Regions from separate parts of the Tumebacillus amylolyticus genome, predicted to be linked through region 1. Evidence: riboswitches for the same ligand, from Rfam matches in the RefSeq annotation. Region 1 holds a riboswitch; each other region holds the start of a gene.
What was found. Region 1 has a riboswitch for cyclic di-AMP ahead of JJB07_RS24055 (C40 family peptidase). Riboswitches for the same ligand answer to the same signal wherever they lie in the genome.
Positions count from the first base shown of each region.

Region 2: linked by a shared signal. The riboswitch ahead of JJB07_RS03245 (ABC transporter ATP-binding protein) and the one ahead of JJB07_RS24055 (C40 family peptidase) in region 1 are both predicted to bind cyclic di-AMP.
Region 3: linked by a shared signal. The riboswitch ahead of JJB07_RS03750 (Na-translocating system protein MpsC family protein) and the one ahead of JJB07_RS24055 (C40 family peptidase) in region 1 are both predicted to bind cyclic di-AMP.
Region 4: linked by a shared signal. The riboswitch ahead of JJB07_RS11805 (C40 family peptidase) and the one ahead of JJB07_RS24055 (C40 family peptidase) in region 1 are both predicted to bind cyclic di-AMP.

Region 1 is NZ_JAEQNB010000005.1:415,907-423,621, forward strand. It holds gene JJB07_RS17530 (carbonic anhydrase) at 1-538, shown strand, start outside; gene JJB07_RS17535 (DUF2087 domain-containing protein) at 650-1,648, opposite strand; gene JJB07_RS24055 (C40 family peptidase) at 1,774-2,643, opposite strand; cyclic di-AMP (ydaO/yuaA leader) riboswitch at 2,646-2,807, opposite strand; gene JJB07_RS17545 (hypothetical protein) at 2,988-3,443, shown strand; gene JJB07_RS17550 (MFS transporter) at 3,487-4,773, opposite strand; gene JJB07_RS17555 (hypothetical protein) at 4,907-5,059, opposite strand; gene JJB07_RS17560 (peptide ABC transporter substrate-binding protein) at 5,065-6,549, opposite strand; gene JJB07_RS17565 (coproporphyrinogen-III oxidase family protein) at 6,570-7,715, opposite strand, start outside.
Region 2 is NZ_JAEQNB010000001.1:683,544-691,258, forward strand. It holds gene JJB07_RS03230 (hypothetical protein) at 1-273, shown strand, start outside; gene JJB07_RS03235 (chromate transporter) at 424-1,584, shown strand; gene JJB07_RS03240 (cation:proton antiporter) at 1,772-3,034, shown strand; cyclic di-AMP (ydaO/yuaA leader) riboswitch at 3,090-3,241, shown strand; gene JJB07_RS03245 (ABC transporter ATP-binding protein) at 3,405-4,550, shown strand; gene JJB07_RS03250 (ABC transporter permease) at 4,501-5,196, shown strand; gene JJB07_RS03255 (ABC transporter substrate-binding protein) at 5,218-6,135, shown strand; gene JJB07_RS03260 (glycine betaine uptake BCCT transporter) at 6,195-7,715, opposite strand, start outside.
Region 3 is NZ_JAEQNB010000001.1:804,933-812,647, forward strand. It holds gene murA (UDP-N-acetylglucosamine 1-carboxyvinyltransferase) at 1-368, shown strand, start outside; gene JJB07_RS03730 (IreB family regulatory phosphoprotein) at 394-651, shown strand; gene JJB07_RS03735 (NlpC/P60 family protein) at 711-1,433, opposite strand; gene JJB07_RS03740 (hypothetical protein) at 1,611-1,751, opposite strand; gene JJB07_RS03745 (MraY family glycosyltransferase) at 1,969-2,958, shown strand; cyclic di-AMP (ydaO/yuaA leader) riboswitch at 3,057-3,208, shown strand; gene JJB07_RS03750 (Na-translocating system protein MpsC family protein) at 3,265-3,660, shown strand; gene JJB07_RS03755 (APC family permease) at 3,808-5,637, shown strand; gene JJB07_RS03760 (methyl-accepting chemotaxis protein) at 5,691-7,211, opposite strand; gene JJB07_RS03765 (putative bifunctional diguanylate cyclase/phosphodiesterase) at 7,451-7,715, shown strand, end outside.
Region 4 is NZ_JAEQNB010000003.1:362,457-370,171, reverse strand. It holds gene JJB07_RS11820 (sigma-54-dependent transcriptional regulator) at 1-795, shown strand, start outside; gene JJB07_RS11815 (PTS sugar transporter subunit IIB) at 792-1,094, shown strand; gene JJB07_RS11810 (PTS sugar transporter subunit IIC) at 1,099-2,439, shown strand; cyclic di-AMP (ydaO/yuaA leader) riboswitch at 2,559-2,693, shown strand; gene JJB07_RS11805 (C40 family peptidase) at 2,700-3,392, shown strand; gene JJB07_RS11800 (carbon starvation CstA family protein) at 3,527-5,599, shown strand; gene JJB07_RS11795 (YbdD/YjiX family protein) at 5,623-5,817, shown strand; gene JJB07_RS11790 (HD-GYP domain-containing protein) at 5,974-7,500, shown strand; gene JJB07_RS11785 (YqeG family HAD IIIA-type phosphatase) at 7,702-7,715, shown strand, end outside.

The DNA.
Region 1 (7,715 bases):
ACATCTCAGCCATCCGAAGAACCTCATCGCCCGTCGCCATGAGATTGCGCCGAAGCAACATCCGATTGCGTTCGTCCTCTCTTGCTCCGACTCTCGCGTTCCGCCGGAGTTGGTATTTGACCAAGGGCTCGGCGATCTCTTTGTCTCCCGTGTGGCCGGCCATGTGCTCGGCGATGAAGTGATGGGTTCGATGGAATACGCCGTCGAGCATCTCGATGTCCCGCTCATCGTCGTCCTCGGGCACGAGCGTTGCGGAGCGGTTCAAGCCGCCGTCGACGCCTTGGAAAAAGGCACTCAGCCCTCTGGACATATTCGCTCGCTCGTCAAACGCATCACGCCGGCCGTGAAAACCGCGCAACAATCACACCCCTCCGACCTCGTCGAAGCTTCCGTCCGTGCCAACGTCCAACGAGTCGTAGATGAAATCAAAGCTTCCCATCCTCAATACGCCAAGAGAATTCACGAACGCAAATTCCGCATCGTCGGCGCCCGCTACGATCTCGAAACCGGCAAAGTCGAACTGCTCGACTGCGAGTAATGCAAATAAAGCCCTGTCCGTCTACATGCTGGCAAAAAAGCCCTGTCCATCTACGTGACAGCGAAAAGAAGCCCTGCCCGTCTCGGCGACGGCAGGGCTTTTTTTCGTAAGTTACTCTTGTTCATTGTACCCGCGGTCTCCATACGGTTGCAGGTTCTCCAACCACTTGGCTTCCAAGGCTTTCGCTTGCTCTCCTTCGGCGACAAAGTCTTGCGGACCCTCGGACTCCGGTTTGACCAATTCCAGCACTTCGAAGACAAACTGATCGGCTCCGTGCTGGTTGTAGTCGGCTTGCAACTGCGGAATCCTGTTCATGTTCGACTTCAACTCGAATCGCAAGCGGTTGAGCATGCCGTCTACATTGTTGGAACTACCGATCAAAACTTTGCCGTTCACCAAGCATTTCACTTGGTAGACGCCGACGGGACGGCGGGTGTTTTTGTACTCCCATTTCAGTTGGGCTTTTTTGTCCATGTCCAGAGCTCCCTTCATCCAGTAGGTACTTCCGTCTGCTTCGCGGTCCAGCATGTCGTGCTCAATCAAGAGACGACGAACCAAGACGTGGTCGGTGTACACGCCGCGGATGATGTCGTTGACTTCTCCTTCGGTGTACCGACGATTGGGGTGGAACAACTTGATCACGTCTTGAAGAGCTTCAAGTCGCTTCTTCGCCTTGGTTGGGAACTCGCTTGGTCCGACGTGGTCGTGGTTGGCGGAATGACGACCTCGTTGCGGGCTGAGACCGTCGAGTTGGCTCATGATCGCGAGAAAGATTTTCGCTTGCCGTTCCTTCTCTCGCAGGGTGAAACGGTGGTTTCGAATCGTGGACGTGCTCCCGCCGACTCTGGCTGCGATTTCGGCATCGCTGTAGCCCGCCGCAAACAGTTCCAGCAAATTGCGTTGGGTATCGGTGAGGCCCGTTTCTTTTTTCCCAAGTCCGAGCAGAGCGGTCAGCACCGAGCCGTGTGCTTGCTCGATGTGGCGCTTCATCGCTTTCTCCGACTCGTAGAGCACACCGTCCTCCGGGTAGATCACCCCTTTTTCATAGGACGCGGCGCAAAACAGGCACTCATAGTGGTCCTCTTCGGTTCGGTACCCACGCTCATACATAGACGAAACCTCCAAACGTTTGCTATTTTATAAACATACTACGACAACGTCTAGATCGTGTCAAACAAAAAAGAGCATCCGGGAGTCTCCCGAATGCTCTTTTTTCAACAGTGTTTGGGTGGTTGTTACAGGACGCGCTTGGCACCGAGGTAGCGTGCCCCCCAGTAGCCGGAGTTGAGCGAATCGATCTTGACGCCCGAAGAAGAGGTCGCCGAGATGAATTGCGTACCGCCAAGCGAGATGCCGACGTGCGAAACGCCGGCGCCGGAGGTGTTGAAGAACACGAGGTCCCCCGGTTGTAGCGCGTTGGTGGACACGGCTTGTCCGCTTTGGAACATTTGTTTCGAGGTGCGGGTTACCGAGACATGGTTCTGATTGAAGACGTAGGTCACCAAGCCCGAGCAATCAAAGCCCTTGGGCGTCGTGCCGCCCCAAACATACGGGACGCCGATGAATTGCTTGGCTCCTTCTACGATCTTCGTTCCAAGTGCAGGTCCTGCCAAGGCTTGAAGTGGTTGGGCCACCGGTGTGTAGGTCTTGCCATCTGTGGACAAGAGGGCGGAACTCGAAGGTCCGTCCCATTTCACCGCGCCGCCCAGCGACTCCGTAATAAAACGCAGGGGTACATACGTACGACCGTCGATCAATTCAGACGTCGTATCCATGTCCACCGGCGTACCGTTCACCACGCCGGTATCGGTTCCGGTTTGGACGGTGACGGTGTGGGAGCCTTTGACGATGCTGACTTTGACATCATCGCCGACCGCGTTCCATTTCACATCGTAGCCCATAGACTCCGAGACGAAACGAAGCGGTACCTGTAGTCGTTCATTGTCGTCGAGAAACGGTTTTGCATCCGGGAACTGCACCAATTGGTCGTTCACCTGAACATTCACACCATACTCCGGGGCTGCCTGTGCAGCAGTTCCCATCATCGACGAAAGACCGGCCACTACGGCAGTGGCGGTGAGTACGTGTCTCCAGTACTTTTTCAATTGTTTGTCCTCCTAAATGCCTCCGAGGTTAGTTGACGGGTTCGGGAAGAGGTTCCCTAGTTGTGGTTCCGTTGACTTGCAGAACGGTTCCAGTACATTCACCCCAATGTGTTGCGTCCCCCGTACCATAGTTCTAGAATCTATGGATTCGGCTGTCGTTCTATGTCGAAATGGTAACATGGAACCTGAATTGTCTCAACAATTTAAGGGAGATTTGACCAGTGGTAATTTAGACCAGACGTAAAATCGACAAGAAAATCAGGGAGGACAAACGCACAATTCCGCTCCTTTACATATGTTGTGAGCATTGAGAAATCAAGTCAGGAAAAAGGAGCGATTGCCCTATGTCACGTCGCAAAAAAGGGCCCGATTCTTCCGACTGGTCCTACATTCCCGTCGCCGTTCCATTTGCCGATCTGTACCGCCCCGCCCCACCGCCTCCGTTTGGCCCGGGCCAAGGAGGTCCCGGAGGAGCGCCGCCCGGACCGCCGCCGCAATTTGAGCCCCAACTCCCGCAGCAATATGGCGGTGGTGGAGCAGGAGGAGCTTTTCACGGCGGACCGGGCGGGGGGTTCCACGGCGGCGGACCGGGCGGATTTCATCCGCAAGACCCGCACGGCATCCGATTCTGCTTGCATCGAAACGTGTTCATCTGGCCGAGATTCGGTCGTCCGTTCTGGGCGTTTCCGACGAATGTAAGTTGGAACCTAGTGAGCGGCTTCCGTTGGCGGCAGAGAATCGGCCGTTGGGAACCATTCACCATCCCGCTCCAGCAAATTTCCCACTACCAGTGCATATAAAAAAAAGAGGAGGTCCGCTAAGCGGATCTCCTCTTGTATTTGTCTATTTCGCGGACGTGGCCGTTTGATTGACGACGGCTTGTTTCGTTTGCAACGCGCTAATGCCCTGCAAGAGCAACGTCAAGATCGGAGTTGCCACCAGCAACAGGATGCCTCCGTACGTCAACAACGCGACGGCCCCGTATTGTGCGCCGACGAGACCCGCCGCCGAGTAGCCGATGGCGAGTGCGATTCGAATAACCGAATTAACGACCGAGTAGACGCGACCGCGCACTTCGTTCGGCGTGGATTCTGCAAAACACGCCGACACCGGAGTCAAAGCCCCGCTCGCACAGAAACCGGAGAATCCATACATCAAGATCAACGCCAGAGCTCCCGGTTGGAACTGAATCAGCAGGAACGTCGCCCCTTGGAGCATCAGACCTCCGATGATCAAGAATCGGCGGTCGAGTTTCTTGTCCAAAATTCCGATCAACGTCGTACCGAGGATGATCCCGATCGCCGTCGCAGCCACCACGAGTCCGTACACACGGTCGCTGTCTTGCTCCGACATCTGCAATTGGGTCTTCACGTACAGAACGCTGCTCACGAGGATCACCGACTGGGTGACCGCTTTCAACAGATTGATCGCCGTCACATAGCGCAGGACTTTGTGCTTGACCAAGAAAGCGGTTCCCTCACCGAACGACTTGAAGAACGAGACTTTCGGTTGCCCGGCGTTTGCTTTGACGCTTTGCTTTGGAAACCGGATCATCATCGTACAGGAGACGGCCGCCAAGAACGTGACGGTGTCCACCAGAAACGACGCTCTCGGACCTCCAAACAACGTAATGACACCCGTTGCCAAAAACGGTCCGAGAATTTGCACCGTTTGGAACGAGCTTTGTGACAGAGAGATCGCTTTGACATACAAGTCGCGCTCGATCAGTTCCGGGATGACCGCCGAACGAGCCGGAGCGAACACGGCCGCCAACGTCTGTGACAAGAAAATCATCACATAAATCAACGACACGGAATGAGAAAAGAAAATCGCAGCCACAATCAAAGCTCGCAGGAGATCGACCCAGATGAGGACGGTTCGTCGGTTGATGCGGTCGATCAACACACCTGCAAACGGTCCGATCAGAATCCAGGGCAGAGATTCAATGACAAACGTCAACGTCAAAGAAGTCGCCGATTGTGTCAGTGCGTACACCAACAGCGGGACGGCGACGATCGTCAGGGAATCCCCGATCTGGGAAATCGTTTGGCCTAGCCATAACCAGACGTAATTGCGGTTTGAAATGACATCGCGGAATCCGGGCGCTGCTGTGGAAGTCGTGTTGCTCATGCTCGTCACCCCTTATCTCAAATATTCTGTCATAAACAGAATATCATTTTGCTTAACGGAAATCACCATTTTTAGAAAAATACAGACTGCTCTCGGTTGCAGAGCAGTCTGTATTTCCTCTCCTAAGTAGGTTCTACCACTCGGAAAGCAGGCGCATCGTAACCACTTTGCTCAGACGCTTCGGGGTCAGGGCGACCTCCTCGGAGAGCTTCTCAGCGTTGACAACCGTTTCAACGGTTTCCTCGGTTTCGACAACCTCGGTAGCGAGTGCTTTTACGTTTTCCATCATTATCACCTCCCTTCAAGCAATTCAATGTGTTTCAGCGGCAAGACCGCCGTGCGACTTAACTGCGCCCCCAGCACACCGGAGTCCACCATGCAGAAGTGGGCTTCGAAAAACAACGGGATCGTCGCCATCTCTTCCAACGCAATGCGCTCCGCCTCCAAGTACAGCTCCGTGCGCCTCTCCTCTTGCATCTCTTCCAACGACCGCTCCATCAACTCGTCAAAGCGCGGATCGGAACTTCCACTCGTGTTGAACGGATGGTCTGTGGAGAGCGGCAACAGGAACGTCCCTGCGTCTGCGATGTCGGTGTGCCACGTTTCGTAGAGCAAGTCGTAGTCTCCTGTGTCGAGACGTTGTAGATACTCGCCCCACGGCAACCGCTCATAGCGCACGGTGATTCCCAATACCCGCTTCCAATCTTGGATGAACGATTGAGCCATGAGCTCCATGTACTCGTGTCCGAGAATTGTCAGCGTCATCTCGGGGAATCCAATCCCGTTCTCGTAGCCCGCCTCTTGCAGACAGCGCCGTGCTTCTCCTTCGTTCTCGTACACCAACCCTCGAGCTTCCGGGAAATTTCGCATGTTCTGCGGAACGAGAGCATCGGCAGCGTCCAGATGCGGGAGGCAGGACTCGATCACGTTTTGACGACAGATGGCGAGCGAAAGCGCTCGACGCACGCGGGCGTCGTCCAGCGGTTTTTTTCGCTGGTTCGGTGTGAGGACGATCGTCGCCAAGACCGGCTCCGGTTGCAACTCCGGGTCGTGCTTGAGTTCTTGGTACCTAAGTACCGGCGCGTGGTTGAGGAAGTAGTACAACCGCTGCCCGCTCGGCGAGTACCTCGTGCGGAAGAGTCGCAAGCGCTCGTCGGCATCCATGATTGGGATGTACACCGCGGCGTCGAGTTGCACGTTGGCAGCGTCCCAATAGTAGGGATTTTTCTCCAAGAACACGAGCGAGGGATGATGGTCTGCGTTTTCCTTGAGTTTGAACGGGCCTGACGTCACCAAGTTCTCGCGGTGGAAGCCGTGCATTTCGACGTGACGTTTCGACACGATGCTAAACGAAGGCGTGGCAAGGTAGTCGAGGAAACAGTGCATCGGTTGGTCCAGCTCAATTCGGATGACGCGGGGGGCATCCTCTGAAACCCAGATGCCGACCCCTTCGAACTGCGGAATGCGCTGGATGCTGTACACCACGTCCTCCACCAAAATCGGGTCTCCGTCGGAGAAGCGCGTGTTGGTGCGCAGATGGAAGCGAAAGGCGCGACCCGGTTCGACCACTTCCCAGGAATCGGCGATGCCCGGTCCCAACTCCAGCGTCACAGGGTCTTGCACCAACAGCCCTTCGTAGAGGTTGGTGATCACATTGCGGGTGACCACATCGAACGATTCGGTCGGATCGAACGTCAACGGGGTCACTTGGGTCAAGAAGTTCAGGGTTTTCAATGGTCCTGCCGGCTTGAGGTCTTCCCACCAGTTCAACATCATGCTGCGTCGGTCTCCTTGGGTCAGATGATTTGATAGAGTTTGACTTCGTCTGCGCTTCGGCCCTCTTCGATTCGCATCTCGATGCGCTGCGACAGCCATTGCTTTCCTTTTTCCGGGGTCAAGAAGTAGACCAAGTTGACGTAGAACAGCCAGCCGGACGGTGAGAGCGTGTATTGAGTCCCCTCATCGAGCACAAGACCCTGATCCACCGCTTCTTGCAACGCCTGTATTGTTTCTTGGGGGACTCGCTCCCAATCGATGCGTTTTTTGTCCAAGACGCCGCGGTACGGGAAGTACACGATTCCTTTTTCCGGGCAGTTTAAGTTCTCGATGGTCGTGACATCAAGCGATTCGGTCTGCATGGCTTTGATGTAGCCTTCCATGGAGTTCGGGTTGACCATCGTATAGTTGTGAACTTGCGAGATGGCGCTGGAACCGAATCCGATCACTTCGTCTCCTTGGTACCCGTACAGCATGTCGTGGTAGAGGAAGATCGGTTCCCGGATGAGCACGGTCCGCTCCGTCGGCAACTGCTTGGGACGGGTGTAGGAGTAGCCGTTGATCGGGTGGTAGCCTTGGGCGCGCATGTACTCGTCAAGGAACATGCGATAGGAAGTCTTGGTGGACGGCGAGAGCATCTCGAGCCCTTTTTCCTTGAAGGAACGGTGCATCTTGAGGCTGGCCGACATGTAGTTCAGCGGATAAAAGTCGATCGTCGTGGTGCCGAGCGCGATGGCAGCGTCCGCTTCGGCGAGGAGGTCATCGAGCGACTGCCCCGCCATGCCGAAGATCAAGTCGACATTGACGTACTCGAACAGCGAAGTGGCCCACTCGGAGACTTGGCGCACTTGTTCCAGCGTCGAGGTGATGTTGAACACCTCGCGATAGGTTTCGTTGAACGTCTGAATGCCGTAGGAGACGCGGTTGACGCCGATTGACTTCATCGCTTGGAGTTTTTCGAGAGTGACGCTTTTCACTTCCAGTTCGAACGTGAATTCCTTCAGTTCGCTCAGGTCGAAGTGCTCCCGCAATTTGCTGCCAAAGCGCAGGATCTGCTCGGCGCTTAGGACGGACGGTGTGCCGCCCCCTACCGCGATGATGTCAACCGGAACTTTGCCGACACCGGGATACTTGGATTTCCACTTCATCTCCAAGAACAACGCTTC
Region 2 (7,715 bases), on a different contig from region 1:
TTCGCGACCGAAGCGATTCTGCCGCCGAACCATTTTCATGACAAGCGCTTGCTGGTACAGGCGAATGTTCACTCGCCTGCCGTGCGCCAGTATCTGATCGAGAATCCCATGTTGGTGATCGACGATGAGGACAACCTCGGAGCCGGCTATTTCTTTGATGAACAGAACAAGCCGAGACTCGACCTGCCGTACCAATGCCCGGGGATCGGCTACCACGTACTGCTCGATCTCGATGAGCGGGCCGCGGCGACGAAGAAACCGATGTTCACCTGAAAAAAGGAGCTTCCCATTACGGAAGCTCCTTTTTTTCAAGAGCACCGAGAGAGTCATAGTTCCTGCTTAGGGTTTCCAGAGCAAGTACGAATCGATACAATATGGATAAGCCTACGGAAATCGAGGATGAAGAGAAAGGAAATCCCCTCTATGAACGTTCCCGCCTTATTTGAAGTATTACGAGTCTCATTCAAACTGGGTCTGACCTCATTTGGAGGACCTGTTGCTCACTTAGGGTACTTCCGAGCGGAGTACGTGGAGAAGCGAAAGTGGCTCGATGAGCGAGCCTTTGCCGATTTGGTGGCACTGTGTCAAGTCCTACCGGGACCTGCGAGTAGTCAGGTGGGGATCGCCATCGGCATGATGAGGGCTGGATGGTTGGGGGGCGTGGCTTCGTGGATTGGATTTACGATGCCGTCCGCGATCCTCTTAGCTGTATTTGCATGGCTTCTACAAGGAATGGATGCAGGTGAACCGAGTTGGCTCCACGGGTTGTTGGTCGCAGCTGTGGCGATCGTGGCACAGGCCGTCTGGGGGATGGCGAAATCTCTGACCCCGGATCGTCCACGAGCAACGCTTGCCGTCTGCGCAGCGATTGTGACGCTGCTCTGGCCTTCCGCACTGGTTCAAATCCTACTGATCCTTGCCGCCGGTTTGATTGGATGGACGTGGTTGGCTAAGCCGTCCGTAGTCAATGTCCAAGAGGCACCTCTGCATCTCTCAAAACGCGGGGCCGTGCTTTGCTTGCTCCTACTTGCCGCATGCTTGCTGGGTTTGCCGTGGGTTCGTCCTACATCTCCTTTGCTTGCGGAGTTCGATAGCTTTTTCAGAGTTGGTTCCCTGGTATTTGGCGGCGGGCACGTCGTGTTGCCTATGCTGCAAGCGGAAGTGGTTCCAACAGGTTGGATAACCGAAACGCAATTTCTAGCCGGGTATGGAGCGGCGCAGGCCGTGCCGGGGCCGCTGTTTACGTTCGCCTCATACATAGGTGCAATTCTGGCAGGTTGGAAAGGGGCCGTGATCGCCACGGTCGCCATTTTTCTCCCGTCGTTCTTGCTGGTGGGTGGCTCTCTGCCGTTTTGGTCGACTCTGCGGGGGATGCCGAAGGTTCAAGCGGTGTTGAATGGAATCAACGCAGCGGTGGTCGGCATTCTGCTCGCTGCCTTGTACAATCCGGTCTGGACCAAGGCGATCCGAGAACCGATAGACGTGGCGTTGGCGTTGTTGACATTCGGGTTGTTGGTTTTTTGGAAAGTACCCGCGTGGGTGGTAGTCCTCGTGTGTGGTGGGATTGGGAGCCTCTTGTACTAGAAGCTCCCCTTTTAATAGGAAGGAAGAACTTGATTTTTCACGATTGTCCCTAGAGCACGCGGCGAGACTACGGCAGAAAAACGAATCGAGGGTTAGCTAAGAGACGCTACCCGTCTTTGGGGCACCCTAGACCTCAGAAGCGGTGTGGTAAAATTGAGTATATAAACCGTGCTCGCAGGAGGTATTCATGCATTCTCATGCTGTCGAACTCGCTCAAACCTTTTTAACGGCAATCTTACTTGTCTTCTTCGTAGGGACGCTTGGCGGGAAGCTCTCCGAAAAGCTGCGCATCCCGGACGTGGTGCTGTTCATCCTCATCGGGATGTTGCTCTCGCCATCCGTATTGGATCTGGTGGACATCCGATCCGAATCGACCGCCAATCAAGCGATTCTCCTGTTCGGGGCGTCGTTCATCCTCTTCCACGGCGGCATGATTACGCGCCTGTCCGTGCTCAAGGAAGTCTGGCGGACGATCACGTTGCTTTCAACACTCGGGGTTGTCGTGACGGCTCTCGTGGTCGCCGTCGCCGCAGTCTGGATTTTCGACATGTCGTTTATGCCGGCGCTGTTGCTCGGGTCAATCTTGGCTTCCACAGACCCGGCGGCTCTCGTGCCGATCTTTCAAAAGTTTCCCGTGCGTCGCAAAGTCAGCCAGACGGTCATCACGGAGTCGGCGTTTACCGATGCGACCGGGGCGATCATGGCGACCGTTGTGTTCTCGCTGTTGATGACGACCGGAGCCGCCGTCGAGTGGGGCTCGATCGGGTTGCAGTTCGCACAGCTCGCATTGGGCGGGATCGTCGTCGGCGCCATCGTCGGATGGATCGCCGCTTTCCTAATCTCCGAGAACGACCGCGGTCTGCTTCGGGAGTTTGCCCCGATGGTCATCGTCATTACGGTGCTCGCCGCGTACTTGGGTGCGGAGTGGATTCATGCCAGCGGATTCATGAGCGTGTTCGTCGCCGGGTTGATGATCGGGAATGCGGAGTCGTTCAAACTGACCATCCTCCCCAAACAAGAGCACGCCGCTCACGAGTTCATCGACGCGGTGTCCTTGAAGTTGCGCATGTTGATCTTCATCTTGCTGGGCAGTCAAGTCGATTTCAGCGTTCTCCAGGATTACGGACTGCAAGGGCTGCTCGTCGTCTTGGTCTTCGTATTCCTCGCACGTCCGATCACCGTGCTGAGCTGCTTGCTGCCGGATCGCAGGGCGAAATGGAAACGCAACGAAATTCTCTTCCTGTTCTGGACGCGCGAAACGGGCGTCATCGCCGCCGCGTTGGTCGGGATCGTCGGAAGCTCCGGCTTGGAAGACGCGAAGCTGATGTCGGCGATCGCTTTCGTTGCGATTCTGTTCACGTTGCTCTTGCAAGCCAGCACGACGCCGTTCGTCGCGAAAAAGCTGGGACTTTTGGAGGAACAGCAAGTTCGCGAAAAAGGCCACCTGTGAAAAGGTGGCTCTTTTTTTATTCACGGACATACAATGAACACAATCGTCGTCTATCCTAAAGGTATTGCTTAATTCCTGATACTCCTATTGGGAAGCGGGGGAACCACATTTCCTGGGGCGCATCGTTGCTTGGGTGAATACCAAGCTCGTAGGGAACCATCTTTCCCGAGCCCGTCAGCTAACCTCGTCAGCGTAGAGATGGGTCAATTGCATGCAGGTTTCACACACATTGACCCGATGAGAACCGATGGGGTCTTTTTTGCGTAGTTTTTTTCGGACCCTATCGTTTTTTGGTAGGGTCTTTTTGCATGTTCACAGCCAAAAGACCCCGCCAAACCTGGTACACCAGCAATTGGGAGGGGATGTTGAAGTGAAAAGAAATGCAGTCGAGTTTCGCAATGTCACCAAATCGTATGGGGACAACGTGGTGATCGACAACTTGAATTTGTCGATCCCACAGGGCAACATCGTCGTGCTCGTCGGACCGTCCGGGTGCGGCAAGACGACCACGATGAAGATGATCAACCGCCTCATCGAGTCCACCTCAGGCGAAGTCCGCGTGTTTAACCAAGACATTCAAGCGCAGAATTCCGCCGAGCTCCGCCGCCGCATCGGGTATGTGATCCAGCAGATCGGTCTGTTTCCACACATGACGATCGCCGAGAACATCTCACTGGTACCGCGTTTGACCGATGGCAAAAAAGGTCATGATCTGACCAAGATTGATCAGTTGCTGGAACTGGTCGGGCTTGATGCAGCCTCGTATCGTGACCGCTACCCCGCCGAATTGTCGGGGGGCCAACAGCAGCGTGTCGGTGTGGCACGCGCGCTGATGGCGAATCCGCCCATCATCTTGATGGACGAACCGTTTTCCGCGCTCGACCCGATTACGCGGGAACAATTGCAAGACGAACTCATCCGTTTAAACCAAGAACTCCACAAAACCATCGTATTTGTCACGCACGACATGGACGAGGCGCTGAAGATCGCCGATGAACTCATCATCATGCAAGGCGGTCAAGTCATCCAGCAGGGCACTCCTGACCACATTCTGCGCCATCCTGTGAACGACTTTGTACGTGGTTTTATCGGGGAAAAACGTCTCGCGGCCAAACCGGCGCTCACCGTCGCCGACGTGATGCTCCTTCAACCGGTCAAGATGAGCCGCTACAAAGGCCTCGCCGAAGCGGTGCAGACCATGCAACGCAAGCGGGTCACCGCGATTCTCGTCGCCGATCAAGACGGCCGCTACCACGGAATTGCCGACACGGCCGATATCTACAAGCGCTATTCGGAGGAGTCCAAGACGCTCGCCGATGTCATGCGCACAGATGCACCGACCCTGCGTCCCGAAACTCCGCTGTGGGATGCGATCACGTTGGTGCAAGATGCACCCTACGGACACGTACCGGTCGTGAGCGGAGAGGGGAAACTCGTCGGGATCGTAACCCGCGCTTGCTTGGTCGATGTGCTTTCCAAACCTTATCTGGAGGAGGCGGCTGCAAGTGGTGAATGAACTTTTGACGACGTTCGCTGACCGTTGGACAGACATCTTGGAGTCGAGCCTGCAACATATGACGCTCTCGTTGATCGCGTTGTTCTGGGCGATCTTGATTTCGATTCCCTTGGGCGTTCTGTTGACTCGATATCGTAAATTGGCAGGGGCAGTTCTCGGACTCGTTTCCATCTTACAAACCATCCCGAGCCTTGCGTTGCTTGGGTTCATGATTCCCGTCTTCGGCATTGGGTCGGTTCCGGCGATCATTGCGATGGTCGCGTATGCGCTGCTTCCGATCCTTCGCAATACCTACACGGGCATTCTCGATGTGGATTCGGCGCTTCTCGAAGCGGGACGCGGCATGGGCATGACGCGTTTTCAATTGCTGAGAATGGTGGAACTGCCGCTCGCACGTCCGATGATCTTCGCCGGTATTCGCACCGCGACGGTCATGACGATCGGCGTGGCCACGCTCGCTTCGTTTATCGGGGCCGGTGGCCTCGGCGACTTGATCCTGCGCGGGATCTCGATGGTCGATACGGGCGTTATCTTGGCAGGGGCCGTTCCGGCGGCGGTGCTGGCGATTGTGTTCGACTTGCTTCTGGCTTGGATTGACCGCTTGGCAACGCCCAAAGGTCTGCGTATTCGAAAAGAACTGAACTAATTTTACGAGGGGGACGATTTTTTGAAAAAAGGAACAATCAAAGCTTTGCTTGCAGGTACACTCGCTGTTTCGCTTGCCGGATTGGTGACGGGGTGCTCCGCCGTGACCGGTTCGAAAGCGTCCGATGAAATCACAGTCGTCGGCAAAAACTTCACGGAACAAGACATCATGGCGAACTTGGTCGGGCTGATGTTGGAGAAAAACACCGACCTCAAAGTCAAAACCAAATCCTACCTCGGCGGCACGGACGTCTGTTTCAGCGCCATGAAGAGCGGCAGCGCCGACGTCTACGTCGAATACACCGGCACGGGCCTCGTGAACATCATGGGAGAAAAAGTGATGAGCGACTCCGACGCCGTCTATCAAAAAGTGAAAAACGAGTTCCCCGACAAATACAAAATCGAATGGCTGAACCCCATCGGGTTCAACAACACGTACGCGATCGCCGTCACACAGGAAACGGCGAAACAGTACAACTTGAAAACCGTCTCCGATCTCAAAGCGCACCAAGGCGAGATCGTGTTCGGCACGGAGCAGGAATTCCTCGACCGCGACGACGGCCTCAAGGGGATGAAGAGCACCTACGGCTTGAACTTCAAAGACGTCAAAGCGATGGACCCCGGACTCAAGTACCAAGCGCTCACCTCCGGAAAAGTCCAAGCGATTGACGCGTTCACCACAGACGGCCAATTGGCGAAAAACAACCTCGTGCTGCTCGCAGACGATCAGCATTTCTTCCCGCCGTACTACGCTGCGCCGATCGTGCGAAGTGAAGTGCTGAAGCAACACCCGGAAGTCGGAGATGTGTTGAACAAGCTGGCCGGAAAAATCGACGAGAAGCAAATGGCGGAACTGAACGCCGAAGTGGATATCGAGAAGAAAAAGGCCGGCGACGTTGCAGAACACTGGTTGGAAGAGCAAGGGCTCGTGAAAAAGTAAGACAAGCAAAGAGGTGTACCCGACATGCAGAGCGGGTACACCTCTTTTTTTTGAGGAAGTCAGCTTTCTTCCGTTTGCAAGAGAATCAACTCGTCCAGTTTTTGTTCCCGTTTTCTGCGGAGGCGCGAAATTTCTTTGTACTCAGCCCGCAGGGCTTTGTGGATCGAGTAGCACATCAGCAACATGATGATGGAGAAGGGGAGCGCAGTCACAATGGAAGCGGTCTGCAAAGCTTGGAGCCCGCCGCTGAGCAACAACACGACAGCGATTGCGGCTTGTAGGACCCCCCATGTGATTTTGACTCTGTTCGACGGGTTCAAGTCCCCCTCGGAGGAGAGCATGCCGAGAACGAACGTTGCCGAATCGGCGGAGGTGACGAAGAACGTCACGATCAAGAGCGTGGCCAACAACGATACCCAATACCCTAAGGGAAGGTGTGCGAGCGTGCTGAAGAGGGCGGCCGTATTGTCCTGTAGCACGGCTTGTGCGATCCCGTAGTGCTCGAAGAGTTCAAAGTGCAACGCGGTGCCGCCAAAAACGGAAAACCAAACGAAACTCATGAAACTGGGTACCAACATCACACCGATCACAAATTCCTTGATCGTTCGACCTTTGGAAACCCTCGCGATGAACATGCCGACAAACGGGGCCCACGCAATCCACCACGCCCAGTAGAACAAAGTCCAGTCGCCCACCCACGTACCGCCGGAAAAAGGGGTCAGCCGCAAGCTCATCTGCACGAGATTCTGCAGATAGTCCCCAAGGGTCGTCGTGAAGGTGTCAAACAAAAAGGAAGTCGGGCCGAGCAGGAGCGTGAACAGAAGCAGCGCAAACGCCACGTAGAGGTTGAGGTTGCTGAGTGCTTTGATTCCTTTTTCCAGACCGGTTGTGGAAGAGAGCAGATACAGAATCAACAGAACCACCATGATCCCGATCTGCATCACAGGAGAGATCGGAGAGTTGAAGACGGAATGCAAACCGCCGTTGATTTGCAAGGCTCCAAATCCAAGCGATGTCGCAACGCCGAACACAGTGGCCAAGATCGCGAGGATGTCGATGGTTTTGCCGATGGGTCCGTTCACACGGTCTCCAAGCAGCGGGAGGAACGTGGAACTGATCAACCCCTTCGCACCTTTGCGGAACTGGAAGTAGGCAAGCACCAAACCGAGAATGGAGTAGATCGCCCAAGGCTGGAGACCCCAATGGAAAAACGAGTAGCGCATGGCAACGCGCGCGGCTTCCGGCGTGCTACCGGGAGTTCCAAGCGGTGGGTTCACGTAATGGTCGATCGGTTCTGCCACGCCCCAAAACACCAACCCGATCCCCATGCCGGCGCTAAACAGCATGGCGAACCACGTCAAGTCGGAGAACTCAGGCTCGGAATCATCCGGACCAAGTCGAACGGTGCCGTACTTGCTAAACGCTAAATAGATGGAAAAGCCCAGCACAAACACGGTGGCAATCAAATAAAACCAGCCGAACTTCGCCGTTGTAAGCGCCAATAATTGATTGGCCACGTCCAACAACTGGCTGGGAAAAACGGCACCCCATATAACAAATAATCCTACGATGGCAATCGC
Region 3 (7,715 bases), on a different contig from region 1:
TCGCCTACCCCGGTTTCGCCACCGACTTGCAGCCGGCGATGCTCACGCTGTTGACCACGGCGAAAGGCATCTCGTACGTGAAGGAAACCGTATTCGACGCTCGTTTCGGCTTCACGCAAGAGTTGACCCGCATGGGTGCCGACATCAAGATCAGCGGGGATACCGCGATTGTCAACGGCGTTGAGACGTTGAACGGCGCTCGCGTGCTGGCAAGCGACTTGCGCGCAGCCGGTGCTTTAATCGTGGCGGGTCTGGCCTCTCAAGGTTCGACCACCATCGAAGGACTGCAATACCTCGACCGCGGCTACGAAAGCCCGGTAGAGAAGTTCAAAAGCCTCGGCGCCCAGATCGACCGCGTCCAGTCTTGATTTGAAAAAAAGGAGGGACCCCCACATGTCCAACCTCGACAAGACGATGATTTTCCGCCCTGATGAGCAGAACGACCTCTTGAACGAAATTCTCGCAACGGTCGTACCGGCCCTGCGTGAACAAGGCTACGACCCGGCCCGCCAATTGGCAGGCTTCATCGTAACCGGGGAATCCAACTACATCACGTCCTCCGGCGGTGCCCGAGCGACGATGGCGAAGATGGACCGCCTGCTCGCCGTTGAGCAAATTCTCAACGACTACCTGAAACTCAAAGACCGCTAACAGCGGTCGAACGCAGAACGAAAAAAGACGCGTCCCGTAAGGGATCGCGTCTTTTTTTCTTAGTAATGGCCCGGCCAAGAGGACGGAGCGTAGCCCCAGCCCGTGTAGCGGGAGGTGAAGTACGAGGACGCCGCGATGTTGTCTGCCATCACGGACTGTCTCCCGTTGATCATCGTGTTCTGACCGATGTAGATCCCGACGTGGCCGTAGTAGCCGTTGTCGGCAGCCGGTGCGAAGAACACGAGTGCGCCGATTGGAGCCGAAGCGAGGGAACCGCCGGTGTTCAAGGAGTTCGAAGCGGCAATCGCAGACGCGTACTGTCCGGTGGTGCCGTATGCGTTCTCGACGAACATCTGGCAGTACCCGTTGTAGTCGGTGCGACCCTGTGCATCGATGGCCCACGCGATGGCGCGGTCCTTGGCACGGATGCTGGCTTTCGGCGGAAGACCGTCGACCACAGCCGAAGCGATGTAGCGCTTCTGACCGCCTTCGATGTAGTAGAACCAACGCGGGTCCGGCTTGTTGTACCAAACGTCGTTGACGATCGTGCCGTATTCGAGACCGGAGAATTGCACCGAGACGTTGCCCGCAATGGACGAAACGATCGGGTAGTTCGTCCCCGGACCGGAACGTACGTTGACACCGGCCGAGGCCGTGATGCCGGAGAAGCTTACATTGTAAGGATCAACCGCGTGTGCCTTTTGAATCGTCAGTTCCTGGACGCCAACCATAGCGGTTGCGAGCATGGCAGCCGCCAACAGCGTGGTGGTAAACTTTTTCATGTTCTGATTCACTCCTATTTCTATAGTCTATGAATATTCTCTCTATTATGAATATATCAGCTTCATAAGTAATTTGCAAATTTCATAAGTAAACTTCAAAAAAATTACAAAAAGCCCCGAACCGCAGGGACGGTCGGGGCTTTTTTGGGTCGGGTGTGGAGGGGACGGTTTCGTGAACTACTCGCGGGTGCGCAGGAAGTCTTGCACCGAAGAGCCGCGTTGAGCTTTGACACGGAGAAAGGCAACCTTGTTCGACATGCGTCCGAGCATGAAGACGAGGGGAATGGCGACGACATGGAAGAGTACGATTGTGTTCATGTGGGGAAGTTCCTCCTTTAGGAAACTGGCAAATTTGTTGTGGTTGCTAGATTCTATGAGTTGTCCACCCGTACTAGAACCAAGACTTTCTGCACCGTCATAAAAATGTCCACGCACACGACACCTATGATATAATAGGTACGATTGTTTTCGGAGGAATTGCGCACACTAAGGAAAAGCAACCTATGTGGCGCAGAGGGAGGCGTACGAACTCAACATGCAATCCCTGACACAAGGACTGACCTTGACACTGATCGTCTCGTTTGTGCTGGTGTTTCTTATGATGCCCATCCTGCGCAAAGTGGCGATGAAAACCGGATTCGTCGACATGCCGAATCCGCGCAAGTTGCACAAAGAACCGATTCCGGTGCTGGGCGGAGCGGGGATCTTCATCGGATTCCTGATCACCATGACAGCGGTGGAAACATATTATGGATCATTTGACGGTCGCTACTTCGGGATCGTCATCGGCGGCGGTCTCTTGTTCTTGATCGGGTTGGTGGACGACTACTACAAGACCCAGGGCAAGGACTTCCCGGCGTGGCCGAAGTTTTTGACGCAGATCGTGGCGGCGTGCGTGCTGATCAAGTTCGGCGTCAAAGTTTCTTCGATCACGATCCCGTGGATTGAGCAGCCGTACTACTCGTTTGCCGATCATGGCATGGAGTGGTTGTCGTGGCTCGTGACGATCGTCTGGATCGTCGCGATCACCAACATGCTGAACTTCCTCGACGGCGTGGACGGATTGGCTGCGGGCATCGCCTCGATTTCGGCGACGACGCTCGTCTTCGTCTCGTTGCTGACGTCGAACAACGATGTGGCGTTCTACGCCGTGGCGTTGATCGGAGCCTGCCTGTCGTTCTTGCGCCACAACTTCCATCCGGCGCGGATCTTCATGGGAGACGCCGGCGCGACGTTCCTTGGATTTACGTTGGCGGCCATCGCGGTGGACGGAGCGTTCAAGTCGGCGACGTTCGTTTCGGTGATCGTGCCGGTTTTGGCGCTGGGCGTGCCGATTTTTGACACGGTCTTCGTCATCATCCGCCGCATCAAAGAGAAGCGTCCGATCTACCATGCTGACAAGTCGCACACGTTCCATACGCTGATGAAGAGCGGGATGAGCCAAGTGCAGACCGTGTCGTTCATGTATCTGCTCGGCATCTGCTTCTCGCTGGCGTCGATTGTCGTCTTGCTGGTGAACAAGTAAGCTTTGAAAATGAAACTCCTCACGCTTTCGGCGTGGGGAGTTTTTTTTCTAAAAAACCCTCTTGTCAACGAGAGCCGCGAGGGAGTATGATAGTCACAATTGAATCACGGCCTAAATCCGAGTCATCGGATACGGAGGACCCAATCCAGTGGGGTTAATCCTGCGCGTTTTGCGCGGGAGGGATGAGTGAAGTTACTTCTCTGCCATCCTACCCGTCAGCTAACTTCGTCGGCTAAAGCAGGGAAGGTCAGAGACCTTCTATTTAGATGGTCTTTTTGTGTTTTCTTGTACCTGAGGTGGGTGGATATGGCGCAGAGTTTGAAAGCCAAAATGGAAGCAGATATAAGTGAAGCCTACATCAAGTTCCAGCGTGAGATTCTGGGGAGAGGACCGCAGGAGACCAAGACGTACATCATGCGCGACATGGTGATTCTTCGGCTCAAGGGCGTGCTGACTCACGAGGAGAAAACGCTGGTGCAGTCAGACAAAGGCAAGAAGCTGGTCAAAGAGATGCGCCAGACGATACGCGAGAATTTCAGCGCCGACACCGAAGCGTTGATTTCGCAGATCACCGGGTGCAAAGTCATCGCCAGCCACAGTGACATCTCGACCAAGATCGGCGAGTTTGTCGAGATGTTCATCCTCGACCGCGATCTGGAAAAGTTCATACGCGACCAAGAAGCAACTTCTCTGGGGGACTAAGCACAGGGCTGTCGGGCGACCGAGAGTCGGGTGATTCGTAGACCGGTGTAGACTTCTGTTTTTCGCAGAAACACGCGAAAAGTAGGAGTGTGCATCGGTCTTTTTTCGTACAGCCATGAATCTAATGAAGAAAAAAGGTGGTTTTGCATGTTTCGCGATCTGAAACGGTTTTTGATCGGGCGACCGATGAAGTCTTCGCAATTGGATCATGAACGGCTCCCGAAGTGGAAAGCGTTGCCGATTCTCTCCTCAGATGCGCTGTCGTCCGTGGCCTACGGGACGGAAGCGATCCTCGGCGTCCTCGTCGCCGTCAGTGCCTCGGCGATGTGGTACTCCTTGCCGATCTCGCTGGCGATCGTCTTGCTGTTGACGACGCTGATCCTCTCGTACCGGCAGATTATCTACGCCTACCCGAGCGGCGGCGGTGCGTATGTCGTTTCCAAAGACCAACTGGGCGACAAGTTTGCCCTCGTCGCGGGAGCCTCGCTGCTCATCGACTATATCTTGACCGTAGCGGTTTCGATCACGGCGGGTGTCGCTGCGATTACGTCGGCGTTCCCCTCGTTTCTTGAGCACAAAGTATTGATCTCCGTCCTCATGGTTCTGCTCATCATGGTGCTCAACTTGCGCGGGGTGACCGAATCGGCGACGGTGTTCTCCTACCCGACGTATGCGTTCATCCTCGGCTTGCTCGTGCTGATCGTCGCCGGACTTTTTTCGCTCAAAAACGGACACGTCGACGTCGATCTCTCGCGACCGCATGAAGTGGCGATCAACGGAATTACGTGGTTTGTGATCTTGCAGGCGTTTTCTTCCGGCTGTTCGGCGCTGACGGGGGTGGAAGCGATCTCCAACGCCACCCCGAACTTCCGAAGCCCCGAGGGCAAAAACGCCGCCAACACGCTCGGCGTGCTCGGCATCTTGCTCGCCGTGCTGTTCGCGGGAACTTCATTGCTTGCGTACCTGTATCACGTCGCGCCGCATCCGCATGTCACCGTTCTCTCGCAAGTGGCGGAGGAAGTGTTCGGACGCGGGGGTCTGTACTATTACATCCAAGGCACCACCGCTTTGATTCTCATCTTGGCGGCGAATACGTCGTTTACGGGATTCCCGTTGTTGGCGGCGCTGATGGCGAAGGACGGCTACATGCCGCGCCAGTTCACGTTGCGCGGGGACCGACTGGGGTATTCGATTGGCATCATCGCGCTGTCGCTCGCGGCGATTCTCTTGATCGTCGCGTTCCACGGCGATACCGATCTCTTGATTCCGCTGTATGCGATCGGGGTGTTCCTGTCGTTTACGTTGTCCCAGACGGGGATGGTGCGTCGCTGGTTCCGTCTGCGAGATCGAGGCTGGCAGGGCAAAGCGTTGATCAACGGCATCGGCGCCGTCGTTTCCTTGGCGGTTCTCACGATCTTTGCAGTCACGAAGTTCGAAGAGGGAGCTTGGGTCGTGCTGGTGATTCTGCCGATCATCGTCGTCTGCTTCCTGCGCATTCGCAGTCACTATGATGTCGTCGCTTCGGAATTGCGTCTCGACATTCAAAAGGTACACCCGCAGCAGACTGGCAACTTGGTCATCATCCCGATCTCCAGCATCTCGCAGGTCGTCAACGAATCGATCGCCTACGCGATGTCGCTGACACGGCCGGAGAACATCATTTGCGTGTACATCGGGTTCGACTTCGAGGCCCTTCATGCGATGGAGGAGAAGTGGAGGCAGTGGAACCCGGGCGTCCGACTCGTCACCCTGCGTTCGCAATATCGCTCCATTCTGCGGCCCTTGTTCCGCTTCGTAGACTCCGCCGAAGCGCGGGTTTCGGAGAACGACTTCATCACCCTGCTCGTGCCGGAGTTCGTCACGCGCAAATGGTGGCACCGCATCTTGCACAACCAGACGTCGCTGCTGATCAAAGCGTGGGCTCTGCACAGCAAGGACATCATCGTCATCTCGGTGCCGTACCGATTGAAAAACTAACAGGTCTCGGAAAAAGAGGACGCAACCACCGTGCGGTGGTTGCGTCCTTTTTTCTACTGGTCCTGAAATTGCTGTTGGAGGGAGAGCGAGAGTTGCTTGAGGCGGCGCAGTTCGGTGTTGACGACAATGTTTGCGTGAAGTTGGGTTTCGGTGATGACTTTGGCTTGTTCCATCGAAGCGACGCACTCTTCGGTGACAGAGGCGATGTTGGTCATCTCGCCGGAGATGTGCTTGGAGTTCCGATTGATGTCTTCAATAGAAGAGTTGAGATGGCGGATGGCATCCATCAGCCCTTCGGTGACTTCGGTCATGCGGAACATGCCTTCGATGGAGCTCTCGGCTTGCGATACGGAACGCGACGTGGCAACGCGTCCGATGGCGATCTGTTTCACCGATTTTTCGGAGTCGTCGCTGAGTTTGGTGAGGATGACTTTGATTTCCTCGGTGGCTTGGCGGCTCTGTTCCGCCAGTTTGCGAATCTCGTCCGCAACGACGGCGAATCCGCGACCGTGCTCGCCGGCGCGGGCTGCTTCGATGGAGGCGTTGAGCGCCAGCAAGTTGGTTTGCTCGGCGACTTTTTGGATCGTCAGGATGATGCCGCCGACTTTCTGCGATTCGGTGTTGAGGGCGGAGATGGTCTGCTCGGAGGTCACGTTCGTTTCGGAGACGACCAAGATCTGCTCGTACAGGGCGCGGATGTTGGCAATCGTCGTGGAGATGATCTCGGCGGCGTGTTGGGCTCGGGTGTGCATCGAGTTCGAGGCTTCGGCCGTCGTGCCGATGCGGCCGTTGATGCCCTGCAAGTCGCGCTCGATCTGCGCGATCGAATGGCTGGAAGTTTCCAGTCCATCGGAAATTTGCGACACCGCTTGCAACATCTCTTCGCTGGACTGGATGACGTCGTCCGATTGCAAGGAGACGACGCCAGACATGTGCTCCAAATCGGTGGAGAGTGTGCGGACGCTGCTCCATGCGTTTTGCAGGGTGGCGGCTTGGGCGGCTTTTTCCGCTTCGAGTTGGAGGGTTAGTTTTTGTTTTTGCAAAAGCAGCCAGGAAGTGGCTCCGGAGGTCAGCACGAGAAAGACGGCGTGCGTGCAGAGCATAGTGAACGAATAGGTAGGTACGCCGAAGACCAATTCCGGGACGACGAAGAAGCCGAGCACATGTTGCAGGGCGAACAGGACGGTCATCGCGAGCAGCAGCGGAACGCTTTCGTAAAAGGCGAGGAATGCGATCACCATGAAGATGGAGAAATGAAATTCCACGGTACCGCCGCCGCCGGCGATGATCGAGAAGCTGGCGAAAGTCAGGGTGAGCATGATGAGGAGCGGGAGCAACTTGTGGTCTTGCTGTCTGACAAATGCCACGATGGCGGTGAGCAACAAAAGTACGGGCAAGGCGAGCACTACATTTAATAGGACCTGAGACGGGGCGGCGTGGGAGACCATGTTGTCCATCGAACTCATGGAGTGCGAGAACAAGTGAAGAGAGCGTTGCAGAACATGGACGAGGAACGAAAGCGCGACGGTTCCCGTTGCGAGCCAGAGCATCAGGCGGTTTTTTTGCTGAATCATGATCGGTGGACCCCCTGAAGAAATTTGTTTTTGTTTTGTATAGGTATTGTATACTGAATACTTCTTTTTTGTATACCTGATATTTCATACCCCTATTGAAGAATTTTAGTTGCATCGAAGGAAAGAATTGTTCGCAATAGACAGGAAACGACAAGAATCACGTCGAAAGTAAGTGCAAAAGAATTCGAATGAAAAAGACGCGATTGCGATCGATCATACAAGGGGCGGGGGGTGACTTCATGAGTCTGTATTACATGCTCTCCATATTGATACGAAGTGTGGCGACGGTCTGGACGATTTCCGCCGTGCGCAGGTTCCGAGATTGGCGGTTGGTTACGGTCGCGACTGCGGTGGGCTCGGTGTTGGTCTACCAACTGTACCTGCTGTTCGTTTGGTATTTGGGAGATGCTTGGCGGTGGACGGGGAGCAAGACGGACACGTATTGGTTGATGGACAGTGTCTTCACGACGCTCGCCGTGTTCTATGTCGTGAAGATCATTGGCG
Region 4 (7,715 bases), on a different contig from region 1:
CGTCGGGCGGCGTTTGCACCGGGTACGACGCTTGAATCGTTGCAAAACGGATTGGTGCAGCGCGCGCTTGGGGATGTCACGACTCGCGAGGAGGAGCACAGCGTTCGTCGAGGTGTTCTCCCGGTCGTTTGTGTCACAGGTCAAGGATCGGCGATGCAGTTGAAAGCGATCTTGGAAGAGCGCTTGGTGTTGCCGGAGGATTACGAACTCCAAATCGTGCCGATCTCGATCACTTCTTTAGAAGAAACACCGGAGCGGATGCGTAAACTGGTCGGCGACGGCCCGTTGCTCGCAGTGGCGGGGACCTTGAACCCGAACTTGGAGGGAGTCCCGTTCGTCTCGGCGCAGGAGATTCTCACCGGCGTGGGCCTGCGCCGCATCTCGCATCTGATCGGGTCGACGTTGCAATGGAGAATTGGAGAAGAGCCGCAGACGCCGGTGTGGGAAGCGTTGATTGAGACGTTGCGCCGCACCGTGCGCCGGGTCAATCCGTACTTCCTCGTGCCGGAGATTGTGAAAGCACTCGAAGAACTTGCCCAGATCTGGGGGCGCGAGATCGATGTCGATTTGCAAATTGGCGTGACGATGCATCTCGTCATGGCGATTGAACACCGCATGCAACGCGGCGTATGGCCGACCGAAGAACGGGGCGAACTGCCGCCGCCGATTCAAGGGGGCGATCAGATTCTGCACGCGTTGCAGAGCGTGACCGATGCATTAGGAATTGAAGTTCCGGCTTGTGAGTTGGGACATCTCTGGAGATTGTTGGCGCAAGGGGAGGTAGTACGTGGATGAACAGCATCGTGTTGGTTTGCTCCTTTGGCCTGTCCACGTCGCTTCTGGTGAACTCGATGGAGACGGCCGCCAAGGAAGCGGGTGTACAAGCGCAGATTCGGGCGATTGGCAGCAATGAAGTCCAGGATCACGTGGAGGAGGCGGATGTGTTCTTGATTGCGCCGCAAGTGCGCTATTTGATGAACTCGATCGCCGCTCACGGTCGCCCGGCCGGCGTGATTGAGGGCCGGACCTACGCGCTCGCCGATGGTGCTGGGGCGTTGCGTCAAGCGCTTGCCTTGATGGAGCAGGGAGTCTGACCTCATGAACAAACTCCTGCTTTTCATGGAACGCACGATTTTGCCCGTGACTGCACGGGTCGTGGAGAACCGCTATATGCAGGCGATCCGCAATGCTTTTATTGGAAGCGCGTTGCCGATGATCATCGTCGGCTCGATTTTCTTGATCTTTGCCATTCCTCCACTGCCCGAAGGCATTCAGGACGGCGTGCTGGGGGCAATCAATGCGTGGTTGACCGACGCTCGACCGATGCTGATGGTTCCGTTTCAGCTCACATTCGGTCTCATTGCGTTCTGGGTCTGCTACGGGGTTGCCGAAAGTCTCGCCAAGCACTACAAGATCGACGGCGGGCGAGTGGGGTTGATGGCGATGGCGACACTGTTGGTGTTCTGCCTGCCGGTGGGCGTTCGACAGGAGGGGCATCTCATCGGATTGCACGCGATCCGGCTCGATCAATTTCTCGACAATCTCGGCGCGGTGGGGCTGTTTGTGTCGATGCTGACCGGCATCGGTGTCGCAGAACTCAATCGCTTTCTGCTCCGGCGCGGATTGATCCTCAAGATGCCGCCCGCCGTCCCGCCGAACGTCTCAAAGTCGTTTGAGATGATGATTCCTGCCTTTCTCGCGGTGGGAGGTGCGTTTCTGCTGGAATGGTGGGTGACGACAACGTTTTCGCCGCACCCGCTCGACCCGGCAACGGCCTTGACCTTGCCGCAGGTCGTCATGGCGAAACTGAGCTTCCTCGTGCAAGCCTCAGATACGTTGCCTTCCGCGATCTTGCAGATTTGGCTGATGATGTTGCTCTGGGCGGTCGGAATCCACGGGATGAACGTCGTTTCTTCGGTCGCCTACCCGCTTTGGCAGACCAACCTCAGTGAGAACATCCAAGCGCTGGGAGCAGGGGAGCCGGCGACACACATCGTGTCGGAGCCGTTTTTTCATATGTATGCGCACTTGGGCGGTTCGGGGGCGACGCTTCCGTTGGTGTTCTTTCTGTTACGATCGAAAGTCCAGCAGTTGAAACAGGTCGGGCGAGTGGCGCTGGTGCCGGGGCTGTTCAACATCAACGAGCCTGTCGTGTTCGGCGTACCGATTGCGTTAAACCCCATCCTCGTCCTGCCGCTCTTGTTGGCTCCCACGGTGATCGTGACGGTGAACTTCCTCGCGATGCACACCGGGCTCGTCCCTGTGCCGACCGTACAACCGCCGCTGACGATGCCGGTGTTTCTCGGAGGCTTTCTCGCGGACGGTTCGTGGCGGGGAGCTGTGTTGCAAGGTGTGGACCTCGTGATCGCAGGGCTGATCTACTATCCGTTCTTCAAACTCTATGAAAAAAAGATCTCTCACTTCGCGGACGGCGAATGAGAGACCGTTTTTATTTTGAAATCGCTTTCATTCTTGATCTTTCACTTGTCGAAATTATTTTCTGCCTAGAATCTCTCATTTCGTTGATTTCTGACAATTTGTATGGTAGACTTTCATCATGTCGAAATTGGCCGAATCTGGTAAGCAAACCAGTACGGGGGACTTATTTTCATGGGGTGAACCGCCTGCGGGCGGAAGGGTTACTCTCGACCCGAACCCGTCAACTAACCTCGGAGGCCGCTTGGGGAGGAAATTTCATTTTGAAGCGTATTGTACAAGCTTTGTTTGTTGCTGCCCTCGTCTTTGTTGCGCCGTCTCTGTCTACTGTGCAAGCACATGCAGCTGTTCCGTACGGACAGACCCTCATCACCATTGGATCGACCGGCAATGATGTTACTCAAGTGCAGGCGGACCTCCGACTGCTCGGCTACTTTACATACCCGGAGAACACCGGCTACTACGGTGAGATCACCGCAGACGCCGTTCGCGCGTTCCAACGCGACCACGGAATCGAAGTCAACGGCAAAGTGGGCACGGAAACCGGCCCGGCGATTCAAGCAGCTGCGTCGAAACTCCGCGCTGCGAAAGGCACGACCACAGCAGATCAAGTCATCGACACGGCTGAGAAGTACCTCGGCACCCCGTATGCATGGGGCGGGCGCACTCCGTCCGGCTTTGATTGCTCCGGCTTCGTCGGCTATGTTCTGTCACAGTACGACGTCTCCGCACCGCGCACGGCAGCTGACATGTACGCAAGCGGCTCCGGCGTTGACTCGCTCAAAGCGGGCGATCTCGTGTTCTTCACCACCTACGGCGCTGGTGCGACCCATGTGGGTCTCTACATCGGCAACGACCAGTTCATCTCCGCGACGTCTTCGCACGGTGTGAAGATCGACTCTCTCCACGACAGCTATTGGGGCCCGCGTTACATCGGAGCTCGTTCCTATCTATAAGCGTTTAGAACCGACCGGATCCGAAACGGTCGGTTTTTTTATCGATAAGGATGATAATTTCACAAAGTTGTCGTATAATTCTAATAGTAAAACGGTTTCATATATTCCGTTACTTGAAGGGGGAGCTTCACACCGTGAACAAAAATTTGCTCTCGATCCTGATCTGGACGGTGGTCTCAGTCCTCGGCGGCGTAGCGTTTGCGCTGCTTGCGATCAACAACGGCGAGACGATTTCCGCATCTTGGATCGTCATCGCAGCCGTCTGCACGTATGCCATCGGGTATCGCTTCTACTCGAAATACATGGCGAAAAACGTCTTTGGCCTCGATGACAAGCGGGCAACGCCTGCTGAAATCAACGACGACGGCAAAGACTATGTCCCCACCAACAAGTGGGTGTTGTTCGGTCACCACTTCGCAGCGATTGCAGGTGCCGGTCCGTTGGTCGGTCCGATCCTCGCCGCGCAGATGGGGTACTTGCCCGGCATGATCTGGATTCTCGTCGGCGTCGTGCTCGGCGGTGCCGTCCAAGACTTCGTGATTCTGTTCGGCTCGATGCGCCGCAACGGGAAATCGCTCGGTCAAATTGCCAAAGACGAGATCGGGCCGTTTGGCGGCACACTCGCTTTGGTCGGTGTCTTGGCGATCATGGTCATTTTGATCGCAGTTCTGGCAATGGTCGTCGTCAATGCGATGTTCCATTCTCCGTGGGCTACCTTCACAGTGTTCGCAACGCTTCCGATCGCTCTGTTCATGGGCGTGTACATGCGCTTCATCCGTCCGGGTCGCGTCTTGGAAGGCTCCGTGATCGGGTTCGTTCTGTTGATGCTCGCACTTTATTTCGGCCAAGTTGTGGCTGATTCGTCCATCGCGCACTACTTTGACTATGAGAAAACCACCCTCGCGTGGATGCTCATGGGGTATGGCTTCATCGCTTCCATCTTGCCGGTTTGGCTCTTGCTTGCACCGCGCGACTACTTGTCTTCGTTCTTGAAGATCGGCACCATCGGTTTGCTCGCGATCGGTATCTTGATCGTCCGTCCGGAGATCCACATGCCGAAGATCACGAGCTTCCTCGACGGCTCCGGCCCGGTCTTTGCAGGTCCGTTGTTCCCGTTCCTGTTCATCACGATCGCATGTGGGGCGATTTCCGGTTTCCACGCTCTCGTTTCGTCGGGCACCACGCCGAAAATGGTGCAAAAGGAATCCCACGCACGCTTCATCGGGTACGGCGGTATGCTGATGGAGTCCGGTGTTGCCATCATGGCGTTGATCGCCGCTTGTGCGCTCACGCCGGGCGTCTACTTCGCGATCAACTCTCCGGCAGCCGTGCTTGGCGCTGACGTCAACTCGGCGGTCATCGCCATCCAGAAGCTCGGTTTCACCGTTGACGCCGCGACCCTCACCCAATGGGCGAAGGACGTTGGCGAGAACTCGATTCTCGCTCGTACCGGCGGCGCTCCGGCGCTTGCAGTCGGCATGGCGGCGATCTTCACCAAGTTCCTCGGCGGTTCCGCGATGACCGCGTTCTGGTATCATTTCGCGATTCTGTTTGAAGCGGTGTTCATCTTGACCACGATCGACGCAGGTACCCGGATCGGTCGCTTCATGTTCCAAGACTTGCTTGGCAACATCGTTCCGGCAATGGGCCGCACCGATAATGTGTTCGCGAATATCTTTGCCTCTGCGTTGATTACGGCCGGATGGGGGTACTTCCTCTACGCGGGCGTTATCGATCCGCTCGGCGGGATCAACTCGCTGTGGGCGATGTTCGGGATTTCCAACCAGATGCTTGCGGGGATCGCGCTTACCGTCGGGACTACGTTCCTGCTCAAATCGGGCAAAGTCAAACACGTATGGGTCACCGTCATTCCGCTGATCTGGTTGCTCACCACGACGCTTGCAGCCGGCTGGATGAAGATCTTCTCGCAAGACCTCAAGATCGGCTTCCTCGTCCATGCTGACAAGTACCAAGCATCGCTTGATGCCGGCAAATTGCTGGCACCGGCGAAGACGACCGCTCAGATGAACCAGATCATTTTCAACGACCGTCTCGACGCAGTAGTCTGCGGGATCTTCATGGCGATTGTCGTATTGATCGTGCTCGACGCAGCTCGGGTCTGGATTCAAATTCTCTCCGGCCGCAAGACTCCGCCGCTTTCGGAGACACCGTTTATCCAGTCCACCAACCAAAACTTGAATCTCTAATCTCAAAAGAGGAGGGGTGCGTTATGAAGAACGCCCTCGTCTGGATGAGCAAGGCGCGTTCCTCGGTGAAGACGATTTTCGGGATGCCCGACTATGAAAAGTATCTTGAGCATCACAACGCCACCCATCCCGACCAAGAACCGCTCTCGGAGCGCGACTTTTACTTGCAACGCTTGAAGGAACGCTACGATTCCGGGGAAGTCACCCGCTGTTGTTAGCAAAAAGAAGCTGTGGCCGCTACTCGGTCGCAGCTTTTTTTATGCAAGGAATGTCTCCGGTTCGTTCTTCATACGTTCTACAGCAGGAGTTCGACCCGCCCTCACCGAAACTGTACAAGCACGTTACCCGACTCAAGACGAAGGCAGGTTGAATACATGTCCATCTACCAACGTTTCCTTCGCACGTTAGTTCGCAATTATTTCCTCGGATCAATGGTCGCCGTATTTGGAATCGGCGGTCTCTATATGTTTTCCACCTTGGAATTGCAAGAGAGAGACATGTTGACCATGGTGGTCATCCTCGCGATTTCCCTTGCGTGTATGTTTACGGTGGAGGGATTCTGGTTCCTCCGCCAGATTGCGCCGATTCGCCATGTTTTCCTGCGGCAATCCCGTTCGGTGCAAGATGTCGAGCAGGCGTACCTTCGTTTGCACAGCATGCCGTTGCTCACCGTCAAGCGGACGCTCGGTCCGCATATGCTCGGCTTCACGATCCCGGGAGTTGTCCTCTCGGTGGCTTCCATCTCCTACGGGTGGTTGCATCTGCCGTACCGCATGATCTGGTTGGCGAGTCTGGGCTGTGTGCTCGTCTCGCTGATGCATGCGATGATCGAGTTCTACTTGACGACCGAAGCGATTCGTCCGATGCTCTCCTACTTGCGCACATGGAGTTTGCAGGAGTTCTCGCTCGACCTCTCGCTCAACGGGGAAGTGCTCGTCTCCACCCGCCGCAAGTATACGCTCTCGGCGCTGTTGATCGGGACGATTCCGACGATGTTGTTTGGTCTTGCTACCAACATCCGATTGGCGGAGACGTCGAATCTGTTCGACGGGTACTGGCAATGGGCACTCCTCGTTCTCTTGCTCGGTGTGGCCTTCTCGGGGGCAAGTGCGGTGCTGATGGCACGAGCCGTTCAGCAACCGGTCGAAGAGTTGCAAGAGATGATGCGCCAAGTCCAGCGCGGTCGGTTTACCGTGCAAGCGTCCGACTTGTACTCTGACGAATTCTCACGGCTGATCACCGGCTTCAACCGCATGGTGACCGACTTGCGCATCCGTGACGAACACAATACACAACTGTTGGAGTCCTACTTCGCCACCCTCGCCGCAGCCCTCGACGCTCGTGACCCTTACACAGCAGGTCACTCCATGCGCGTTGCCAAATACTCCGTGCAGATTGGGGGTGCGTACGGCATGATACCGGAACAACTGGATCTGCTGAACAAATCTGCGCTCTTGCACGACATCGGCAAGATCGGCATTCGCGACAATGTCCTGCTCAAAGAGGGCAAGCTCACCGACGAAGAGTTCGCGCAGATCAAACTCCATCCGGTGCTTGGCGAAGCGATTCTCTTGCAGATTCAGCCGGTCGAAGCGATGGCTCCGTTGTTGCCGGGCGTGCGTTCCCACCACGAACGCTATGACGGGCGTGGCTATCCGGATGGTCTCGCAGGCCTTGAGATTCCGCTGTTCGGACGGATCATGGCGGTGGCGGATGCGTTTGACGCGATGACGTCCGACCGCCCGTACCGCAAGGGCATGCCTGTAGAAAAAGCCCTCGCCATCCTCGCAGATGGCAAAGGCACCCAATGGGACCCGGAATTCGCTCAGATGTTCATCGACCTTCAACAGCAACGGGAATCGCAGGAGGACGAAAAAACATCTCTCGGCACAGTTGTCTAAAAAGGGACAAGAAATACCAAGCGATGTCGAAAAGGATTTTTCCACACTTCTGTCTAATAACAATAGTACAACAGTAGATGTATTCGAAAAAACCTCTGTCCTACGCTCGAGCCGGGCACAGAGGTTTTTTCCTTTTTTATTCGGAACTTGTATGATATTCTCAACAAGTGACGGACATACCTAAACATGAGGTGAGACACCATGCGTCGTTTGGT